DNA from 3 places in the Pseudomonas sp. S1_E05 genome. Region 3 is predicted to be linked to each of the others. Evidence: predicted binding sites of a transcription regulator. Region 3 holds the regulator's gene; each other region holds the start of a gene.

Region 1 (3,621 bases), 2.6 Mb from region 3:
ACACCGCGAACTTGAGCTTGTGCGGCGAGCGCAGGCCTTTGTAACGGTCTTCGAGGGTCAGGGCCATTTGCACGCTGTCCTGCACGCCGTAGCGGCACCAGGTGCTGCCGACGCAGGATTTGATCGTGCGGGTCGACTTGCCGTAGGCATGCCCGGTTTCGAAACCGGCTTCAATCAACTCGGCCCAGATGTCCGGCAACTCATGCAACTGCGCGCCGAACAGGTCGATGCGCTGGCCGCCGGTGATCTTGGTGTAGAGGTCGTATTTCTTCGCCACCACGCCAATCGCAATCAGCTTGTCGGCGGTGATTTCGCCACCGGGAATGCGCGGCACCACCGAATACGTGCCGTTCTTCTGCATGTTGGCCATGAAGGTGTCGTTGGTGTCCTGCAACGGCACGAGCGAAGCGTCCATGATCGGCTGATTCCAGCAGGACGCGAGGATCGAACCGACGGCAGGCTTGCAGATGTCGCAGCCAATGTGGCCACGGCCATGCTTGGCCAGCAGTTCGTCGAAGCTGATCCCCCCTTCCACCCGCACCAATGCGTACAACTCCTGACGGGTGTAGGCAAAATGTTCGCACAGGCTCTTGTCGACACTGACGCCGCGCGCGATCAGCTCATGTTCGAAGACCTGCTTGAGCAGCCCGGCGCAGCCGCCGCAACCGGTGCAGGCCTTGGTTTGCGATTTGAGCAGACCGAGGTCGGTGCAGCCGCCGTCAATGGCTGAGCAGATCGAGCCCTTGGTGACGTTGTGGCACGAACAGATGGTGGCCGACTCCGGCAAAGCGCCTGGGCCCAGGGTCGGCGCGCCTTCGGAGGTCGGCAGGATCAGGCCGGCCGGTTCCGCGGGCAAGGCGATGGCGTTCTGCGCGTATTGCAGCAGCGTGTCGTAATAGCTGTTGTCGCCGACCAGCACCGCGCCGATCACATACTTGCCGCAGGCACTCACCACCAACCGGCGATAGCTGGCGCTGGCTTCATCGACGAACTGGAAGCTGCGCGAGCCCGGGGTGCTGCCCTGGGCGTCGCCGATCGAACCAACGTCGACACCCAGCAGCTTGAGCTTGGTCGACATGTCGGCGCCCATGAACGGTTCTGCCACTTCGTTGCACAACTGTGCAGCGACGTTGCGCGCCATCTGGTAGCCCGGCGCGACCAGGCCGAACAGGCTACCGTTCCACGAGGCGCATTCACCGATGGCGTAGATGTGCGGATCACTGCTCAGGCAATGGTTGTCGATCACGGCGCCGCCGCGCGGGCCGATCTCCAGCGCGCATTGGCGAGCCAGCGCGTCTTGCGCACGGATGCCGGCGGAGAACACGATCAGGTCGGTTTCGAGGAACTCGTCATTGGCGAAATTCATCCGATAGCGATACTCGTCACCGGCGCTGATCGACTGCGTGGCACGGGACAGGTGCACACCGACGCCCAGGCGTTCGATCTGTGCCTTGAGTGCAAGACCACCCATGTCGTCCAGTTGCACCGGCATCAGGCGCGGGGCGAATTCCACCACATGGGCTTCCAGGCCCAGGCTTTTCAGGGCATTGGCCGCTTCCAGGCCCAACAGGCCACCGCCGACCACCACACCACGACGGGCATTGGCGGCTGCGGCGCGGATGGCATCGAGGTCTTCGAGGGTGCGATACACCAGGCGCGAATTGCCCTCGGCACCTTCCACCGGTGGCACGAACGGATAGGAGCCGGTGGCCAGGATCAATTTGTCGTAGGCGATGCCGCCTTGTGCGGTGACCACATGGCGGGTGGCACGCTCGATTTCCAGCACTGGCACGCCCAGGTGCAGGGTCACGCCGGGTGTCTGGTACAACGCGGCATCGCCCAGGGCCAGGGATTCGGCGTCGCGACCGGTGAAATACTCCGACAGATGCACACGATCGTAGGCACGCATCGGCTCTTCGCTGAACACATGAATGTGGTAGTGCTCAAGCGCGCCCTTCTCGATCAACTGTTCGACGCAGTGATGGCCAACCATGCCATTGCCGATCACGATCAGCGTTTGCAATTTGTTCAACGCGGCAACATTGGAGTTCATAAGGAGCACCTGGCTAAAACGGTTCAAAAAGCAAAAAAAACGCCTGAAACCTTGCGGTTCCAGGCGTCTTTGCCTGTTCTTTTGCGGTGTTGAGCCCAGACAGCTATGCCTGATCCACCGATGTTGCCCTTGTTTCGATCGTCGTTGACCAAGCGGGCTGCCCACTCGACTGCGTTTGTGGTGGGCCTGCCAGGTGTATTGCAGTGTTTGTGCCAGATTCCTTCGAGCGTGACCAAACGCCCCGATTTACGGGCACTTGGGCGTCAGCTCTCCAATCCCTCTCGCCCTAGAGTTTTGCCTTCGCATAGTGCAACGCACAGCAATGGGGCTTTATAAAAGTGCACGGTCAAAGGTATTTGAGCCAGGCAAGGTCACGACGGCGCGCCTTCAATGCGGCAAAGGCCTTGACCGGTGGATACAGGGCGACGGCCAGCAACAACGCGGTCAACCACACCGCACCTATCGAGCTGAAGCCAAACCAGTTGCCCTGGTTCAGGCCGAACAGCGCGACCGCAATGAGGTACAGCACTTTCAGCGCATACAGGTGCAACAGGTAGAAGAACATCGGCGCCGAACCGAACACCGCCAGCGGGCGCAACCAGGGGCGTTGCCGTTCAAACCACAGGAGCAGCAAGCAGCCGACGCTGAGGGTCAAGGTCAGGAACAACAATGACGGCGGGTATTTGGTGATGTTCAAAAAACTCATCAGCGTTTGCACGGACGACTCGCCCACGCTCCAGGATTTTTCGCCATAGCCGTTGAGCAAACGCAGGGCAACGAACCCGGCCAGACCGACGACACCACTGATCAGCAATGCGCGTTGCCGTGCGCCGACATCGGCCATTTTCCCGAACCACGGCCCCATGGCGTAGCCGAGGCCGATCACGCCGATCCACGGCAACAGCGGATAGGAGGTGCGCAGGCGCAGGCCATCGGTCAATTCGATCCAACCGCGATCATGCAAGATTGCCCAGGGTATGTGCATGGCCGATTCAACCGGGAAATGCAGCGTGTCCAACAGGTTGTGCCCGGCGATGATCACAACGCTCAGGAGCAACAAAACCGGGCGCGGCAGCCAGACCAGTGCCGACAACGCGATCATGCTCAGGCCGATGGCCCAGATCACTTGCAGGTAAATGACGCTTGGCGGCAGCTGGAAGGTCCAGGCGAAATTGACCAGGGTGAATTCGAGCACCACCAGAAACAGCCCGCGGTTGAACAGGAAACGACAGACGTCGCCCTTGCCCGCGTACTTCTCGCCGTACAGCCATGCCGACAGGCCAGTGAGCAGCACGAACACCGGGGCACACAGGTGCGCCAGGGTGCGACTGAAGAACAACGCGGGTTCAGTCGTGGCAACGCTCATGGGATCGCCCACCTGATGGTGCAGGAAGAAGGTTTCGCGCACGTGATCGAGCAGCATGAACAGAATCACCAGGCCTCTGAGTGCATCGATGCTCAGGAGCCGGACGACGGTGGAACGCGGTGGTGTGAGGGTCATGGGGTATTCGCAGTGCAGGCACGGGGGCCAGCACCTTATATTGTTACCCTATAACATCTCAAGCATT
Region 2 (3,621 bases), 920 kb from region 3:
GTGTTGTCGGCCCGTTCGACAAAGGTGCCCAGGCGAATGAAACGGAATGCATCGTTGCGCATGATCGTGCCATAGGACGCGCCACGGAACAGGTGCGAACGCTCCTTGATCCATTCGCAGAAACGGCTCATGCCATAGCGACTTAAACCCTGTTCGGCGATGCCGCGAATTTCCAGCCAGGTGGCGTTGATGTTTTCCCACATGTCGGCAGTAATCCGCCCACGCACCGCATGGGCGCTGGCCCGCGCGGCACCGAGGCAGCTGTAGATGCTCGCCGGGTTGGCCGCGTCCAGTGCGAAGAAATGCAGCAGGCGTTCGGCGTGCAATTCGCCGTGACGCGCCAGGTAATCGTCCAGGGTGCCGGTGATCAGCAACGGCATGGCCAGTTCGTGCAAACCATCGCCACGACCGTCCTGGGGCATCAGCGACAGCGAATAACTGATGTCGAGCATCCGGGCGAGGTTTTCCGCCCGCTCCAGGTAACGCGACATCCAATACAAATCCGAGGCAGTTCTACTTAACATGGCAGGCTTCCTTCAATCCTCGACCACCCAGGTGTCCTTGGTTCCGCCACCCTGGGAGGAATTCACCACCAGGGAGCCTTCTCGCAGGGCAACGCGGGTCAAACCACCGGGCACGACCCGGGTTTCGCGGCCTGACAATACAAACGGGCGCAGGTCGATATGCCGCGGTGCTATGCCGTTCTCGACGAAGGTCGGACAGGTCGACAAAGACAACGTCGGTTGCGCGATATAAGCATGGGGCTTGGCCTTGATGCGCGCGCGGAACGACTCGATCTCCGCCGTCGTCGCGGCCGGCCCCACCAGCATCCCGTAACCGCCGGAACCCTGGGTTTCCTTGACCACCAGGTCCGGCAGATGGGCCAGGACGTGGGAAAGCTCGGAAGGATTACGACACTGGTATGTAGGAACGTTCTTCAAGATCGGCTCTTCATCCAGGTAAAAACGGATCATGTCGGTGACGAACGGATACACCGACTTGTCGTCTGCCACGCCGGTACCGATGGCATTGGCCAGCACCACGTTCCCTGAGCGGTAGGACGACAAAAGCCCCGGAACACCGAGCATCGAATCCGGATTGAACGCCAGCGGGTCGAGGAATGCGTCGTCGAGCCGGCGGTAGATCACATCGACGGCTTTCGGCCCGTCCGTGGTGCGCATGAACACCTTGTCATCGCGCACGAACAGGTCGGCGCCTTCCACCAGCTCGACGCCCATTTCACGGGCGAGGAATGCATGCTCGAAGAACGCGCTGTTGAAGCGCCCCGGCGTCAGCACCACCACGCTGGGGTTGTCGATCGGGCTGGAGCTTTTCAGGGTGTCGAGCAACAGGTTCGGGTAGTGGTCGATCGGCGCGATGCGCTGGGTCGAGAACAACTCGGGGAACAGCCGCATCATCATCTTGCGATCTTCGAGCATGTAGCTGACACCGCTGGGGGTGCGCAAGTTGTCTTCGAGCACGTAGTACGTGCCATCGCCATCGCGCACAAGATCGACGCCGGAGATGTGCGAATAGATATCGCGGTGCAGATCCAGCCCCTGCATCGCCAACTGGTATTGCTCGTTGGCCAGCACCTGCTCGGCCGGGATGATGCCGGCCTTGATGATGCGCTGCTCGTGGTAGAGGTCGGCGAGGAACATGTTCAACGCCTTGACCCGCTGGATGCAACCGCGCTCGACAATCCGCCATTCACTGGCGGGGATACTGCGCGGGATGGTGTCGAAGGGAATCAGGCGCTCGGTGCCCTGCTCGTCCCCATAGAGCGTGAAGGTAATCCCGGCGCGATGGAACAGCAGATCGGCTTCGCGACGGCGCTGAGCCAGCAGCTCATCCGGCGTTTCGGCCAGCCAACGGGCAAATTCCCGGTAATGCGGGCGAACCTGGCCGCCGGCATCGTACATTTCATCGTAATAGGTGCGGATCATGCCGTACTCCTTGTCACCCGGACTAACAGGCCTTCGCAAGGCCCGTGCCATCGGCATAAACGCTTTAATATCAATCGGTTGGATATTCAAACTGCATTGGCCGCACCATTCCTGTGCGACAAATGCTCCAACCTGATCATCCCCGCTTCATTGCAAGGCAATGCTGCGGTCTATCAGCAGCATAGCCAGAGTTGATTTCACTGCTCGGCTGTCGATGCGGATAATCCACCCATTCGCTGGATTTGCTCCCCGAACTTCCCTTTTAGCCGCCTCTCCAGGCGGCTTTTTTTTGTCATCCATTCTTGTTTCAGGATTTTGCCAAGACGGGTTTCACCCTGCTCAAACGAAAACGGCCAACCCTAAGGTCAGCCGTTATTGAGTGCGGTTGTCAGGCGAGTCGCCCTCGCACCTCCTGCTTGACGCCCCATCCTTCGATGATGCCGCCGAGCGGTTCGACCACGGCCTCGAAATCCTGCTCAAAGTCGCCGATACCGTCGTAGGTGGCGTACATCACTTTGCTCAGTTCCAGAGACCATGCGCCATCGTCGCGCGCGCTGACTTGTGCATTCAAGGATTCACCACAGTAATGCCCTGCCGCCCTGCGAGCCCGCTCCTCGTCCGGGAAAATGGCGTAGAACTCGATGGGATGGAACCGTGAAAAATCGAAACCGCCTTCTTTCATGCGGCGCAGCACCGAGCTGCTGATGTCTTCTTGATAGGCTTCTGTGCTCATGAAACGTCCTCCTTAAACCGATGGATAGACTTTCCGTACTCCCTACGCCCGCACAAACAACGCGGGCACTGCGATGGGAACAAGCATGTAGCTGACAAGACCAGACCTTAGCGATCCATTCGCTGATCTCGCTTGCAGATTAGCCCCTTGCAAGTCGAGCTGCCAAGGCCTGGTTGTAGCAGATGTGCGGTGAGGTGTTTCAGACGGGGGAGATACCGAGGATTTGTATGCTGTTCTGAATCTTGAGACTTTTTACACTCGCGTCGCTGGTTCGCCCTTCCAGATCGTTCAGATCCAGTTCGGCGGCGACTGGCAGGAGCCGAGCCTTGATGAGTTTGGCGGCTTGCTCGTTATCCGGGCACTGCTCACACTCAAAGACTTCATCGACTGTTTCGCCGTGATCATCCACGAAAGTGACTTTCCACTTTTGCATCAAAGCCTCCTCGAACAAACCCGTATGTGGGTTCACATTTATCTGGACTTTGGGCTTGGGGGAACGTTCACATGGATTGCGATGCACCGATACAAATAAATAGCAGGACTCCACTGTAGGAGCGGGCTTGCCCGCGATGGCGGTGTGCCAGATATAAAGCTGGCGACTGGTCTACCGCTATCGCGAGCAAGCTGAACTGGTCAAGTAATCTTGGACACTGATTACGGTTCACGCCGCCAACCTTTCCTTCACGACCGGCGACCTGTAGTCGTTATAGCTGTGAGGCCTACTGATGTTGTAGCGCGAGACATAGCGCTGCACATCTGCCCGGGCCTCATGCTCCAGTTTGTAGCCCGTTTCAGGCACCCACTCGGACTTCAAACTACCAAAGAAACGCTCCATCGGGGCATTGTCCCAGCACTCGCCTTTACGGCTCATACTTTGCCTAAACCGATGTTTCACAAGCGCATTTCGGAATTTATGGCTGGTGTACTGGCAACCTTGATCAG
Region 3 (3,621 bases):
AAAACGTTTGAGCAGCGTCTCTTCGTCGGCATCCAGATACAGCACATCCACCTGGATATGCCGGCTGCGGACTTCTTCGAGCAGTTCCGGGAAACGGCTCAAGTGGCTTGGCAGGTTACGCGCGTCAATGGAGACGGCCACCAGCGGTTGCGTCAGTTCGGTGTGGATCAGCGCGCGTTCAGCCAGTTCCGGCAGCAGCCCGGCGGGCAGGTTGTCGATGCAGTAGTAGCCGTTGTCTTCGAGCACATCGAGCGCGGTACTTTTACCTGAGCCGGAGCGGCCACTGACGATGATCAAGCGCATGATTAGTGCCCGTTTTGCTCGTCCAGGACAACCTGATACAAGGCTTCATTGCTCGCGGCGCTGCGCAGGCGATCACGGACTTCCTTGCGATCGAGCATGCTGGCGATCTGGCGGAGCAACTCAAGGTGCGCATCGGTAGCAGCTTCCGGGACCAGCAGCACAAACAACAGGTCTACCGGCGCGCCGTCGATGGCGTCGAAATCGATGGGTGCATCCAGGTGCATCAAGGCGCTGACGGGCGAGGTGCAACCCTTGAGCCGGCAGTGCGGAATGGCGATGCCGTTGCCAAAACCGGTCGAGCCGAGTTTTTCACGGGCGATCAGTGCCTCGAAGACATCTTGCATCTCCAGATCGGGGACTTCCCGTGCGATCAGGTTGGCAATTTGCTCAAGGGCTTTCTTTTTGCTGCCGCCCGGCACGTTCACGAGGGAACGGCCGGGGGTCAGTATGCTTTCAAGTCGGATCATGGGTAGGGAGTGTTAACGACCGGTTGCGCCCTGGAGGAGGCTCTGGGTCTTTTCCTTATGCTTTTTGAGTTGTTTATCCAGCTTGTCGGTCAGTGCGTCGATGGCCGCGTACATATCGGTATGTTCCGCGTTGGCGACCACTTCACCGCCAGGAATATGCAAGGTGGCTTCGATTTTCTGTTTGAGCTTTTCGACGGTCATCGTGACCTGGACATTGGTGATCTTGTCGAAGTGTCGCTCCAGCCGATCGAGTTTTTCGCCGATGTAGGTGCGAAGAGGTTCGGTCACTTCCAGTTGGTGTCCACTGATGTTGACTTGCATACAGCTTCTCCTTCGTTGCCAGTGCATAAAGCGGCAAACAAATGTTTGCCACTGGAACGCTGTGGCGTGGCCCTACATCAACCGCTTGCGTTCGCTCGAAGGCGCGATCCCGAGGGATTCACGGTACTTGGCGACGGTGCGGCGAGCCACCTGAATGCCTTGTGCCTCCAGTAAACCAGCGATCTTGCTGTCACTCAACGGCTTTTTCTGATTTTCCGCCGCTACCAGTTTTTTGATGATCGCGCGGATCGCCGTGGACGAGCATTCACCGCCTTCGGAGGTGCTGACATGGCTGGAGAAAAAGTATTTCAGCTCATAAATACCCCGCGGGGTATGCATGAACTTTTGCGTCGTCACGCGGGATATCGTCGATTCGTGCATGCCCACCGCTTCGGCGATGTCATGCAACACCAGCGGTTTCATCGCTTCGTCGCCGTACTCCAGAAAACCGCGCTGATGCTCGACGATCTGGGTGGCTACTTTCATCAGTGTTTCGTTTCGGCTCTGCAGGCTCTTGATGAACCAGCGCGCTTCCTGCAACTGATTGCGCATGAAGGTGTTGTCGGCACTGGTGTCGGCGCGGCGCACGAAACCGGCGTACTGGGCGTTGACCCGCAGGCGTGGCACCGATTCCTGGTTCAGCTCCACCAGCCAGCGCTCGTTGTCCTTGCGTACGATGACGTCGGGGACGACGTATTCGGCTTCGGTGGACTCGATTTGCGAGCCCGGGCGCGGGTTCAGGCTTTGCACCAGCTCGATCACCTGGCGCAGTTCGTCTTCCTTGAGCTTCATGCGGCGCATCAGCTGGCTGTAGTCGCGGCCGCCGAGCAGGTCGATGTAGTCGGTGACCAGACGCTTGGCCTCTGCCAGCCAGGGTGTCTTGGCGGGGAGCTGGCGCAGTTGCAGCAGCAGGCACTCACCCAGGTTTCGGGCGGCGATGCCGGCAGGTTCGAATTGCTGGATGCGGTGCAGGACGGCTTCGATTTCGTCCAGTTCGATGTCCAGTTCCGGATCGAAGGCTTCGAGGATCTCCTCGAGCGTTTCGTCCAGGTAGCCCTGATTGTTGATGCAATCGATCAGGGTCACGGCGATCAAACGATCGGTATCGGACATCGGTGCCAGGTTCAACTGCCACAGCAGGTGACTTTGCAGGCTTTCGCCGGCCGATGTGCGGGTGGTGAAATCCCACTCGTCGTCATCGCTGCTGGGCAGGCTGCTGGCACTGGTCTGATAGACGTCTTCCCAGGCGGTGTCGACGGGCAGTTCGTTGGGGATACGCTCGTTCCAGTCGCCTTCTTCGAGGTTGTCGACCGTCGGCGCGCTTTCCTGGTAGGAGGTTTCCTGAGTGTCGGGGGTGGGCTTCTGTTCGACGTTGTCGGCCATCGGGTCGGTGTTGTCGAAGTCGTCGCCTTCCTCCTGGCGTTCGAGCATCGGATTGGACTCCAAGGCCTCCTGGATTTCCTGTTGCAGGTCCAGGGTCGACAATTGGAGCAGGCGGATGGCCTGTTGCAGCTGCGGTGTCATCGTCAGCTGCTGGCCCATTCTCAAGACTAGCGATGGTTTCATGGCAGGGGCTTAACACCTTTTTCCGGCGCACATGCGCCATCCACTACAGGGCGCCGAAGCGCCAAACATAAGCAAATTATATGCCTGAAACAGCAGCGTTTGCCTAGAGCGCTGTAACAATAAAAAAGCCTTGATTTTTTATTGATACAAGCGCTCGGTAGATCAGCCAGGGACCTCGACGCTTAAAGGCGGAACTCGTGGCCCAGGTACACTTCCTTGACCAGGTCGTTGGCCAGGATGGTTTCAGCGTCACCTTCGGCAATCAGTTGGCCATCGTTGACGATGTAGGCGGTTTCGCAGATATCCAGGGTCTCACGGACGTTGTGGTCGGTGATCAGCACGCCAATGCCTTTGGCCTTGAGGTGATGGATGATCTGCTTGATGTCACCGACCGAGATCGGGTCCACGCCGGCGAAAGGTTCGTCGAGCAGGATGAATTTCGGGCTGGTCGCCAGGGCGCGAGCAATTTCCACGCGGCGGCGTTCACCACCGGACAGGCTCATACCGAGGTTGTCGCGGATGTGGCTGATGTGGAATTCCTGCAACAGGCTTTCCAATTCCTTGCGACGGCCGGCCTTGTCGAGTTCCTTGCGGGTCTCGAGGATCGCCATGATGTTGTCGGCGACCGAGAGCTTGCGAAAGATCGACGCTTCCTGCGGCAGATAGCCGATACCGGCTTTTGCGCGGCCGTGCATCGGCTGGTGGCTGACGTCGAGGTCATCGATCAGGACGCGGCCCTGATCGGCCTGGACCAAGCCAACGATCATGTAGAAGCAGGTGGTCTTGCCGGCGCCGTTAGGGCCAAGCAGGCCGACGATCTGACCGCTGTCGATGGACAGGCTGACGTCGCGCACGACCTGGCGGCTCTTGTAGCTCTTGGCCAGATGCTGAGCTTTCAGAGTTGCCATTTACGGGGCCTTTTGCTCTTCGGTTTTCTTTTTAGGCTGGATCACCATGTCGATAC

The links. Region 3 encodes sigma-54, which starts transcription at its own class of promoters, with help from an activator protein. Its sites were predicted from a motif close to ANTGGCATNNANNTTGCTNT; they were not measured.
Region 1: the regulator sigma-54 is predicted to act here: its motif matches at 2,081-2,100, upstream of nirB (nitrite reductase large subunit NirB).
Region 2: the regulator sigma-54 is predicted to act here: its motif matches at 1,979-1,998, upstream of AB4N33_RS13295 (circularly permuted type 2 ATP-grasp protein).

Annotation. Positions count from the first base shown of each region.
Region 1 covers NZ_JBFRHM010000001.1:1,163,214-1,166,834, reverse strand. The annotation lists gene nirB (nitrite reductase large subunit NirB) at 1-2,053, opposite strand, end outside; gene AB4N33_RS05425 (acetyltransferase domain-containing protein) at 2,400-3,554, opposite strand.
Region 2 covers NZ_JBFRHM010000001.1:2,882,613-2,886,233, forward strand. The annotation lists gene AB4N33_RS13290 (alpha-E domain-containing protein) at 1-524, opposite strand, end outside; gene AB4N33_RS13295 (circularly permuted type 2 ATP-grasp protein) at 537-1,946, opposite strand; gene AB4N33_RS13300 (ribonuclease E inhibitor RraB) at 2,335-2,679, opposite strand; gene AB4N33_RS13305 (hypothetical protein) at 2,879-3,112, opposite strand; one part of gene AB4N33_RS13310 (IS3 family transposase) at 3,341-3,621, opposite strand, start outside.
Region 3 covers NZ_JBFRHM010000001.1:3,807,395-3,811,015, reverse strand. The annotation lists gene rapZ (RNase adapter RapZ) at 1-303, opposite strand, end outside; gene ptsN (PTS IIA-like nitrogen regulatory protein PtsN) at 306-770, opposite strand; gene hpf (ribosome hibernation-promoting factor, HPF/YfiA family) at 783-1,091, opposite strand; gene AB4N33_RS17715 (RNA polymerase factor sigma-54) at 1,164-2,657, opposite strand; gene lptB (LPS export ABC transporter ATP-binding protein) at 2,840-3,565, opposite strand; gene lptA (lipopolysaccharide transport periplasmic protein LptA) at 3,566-3,621, opposite strand, start outside.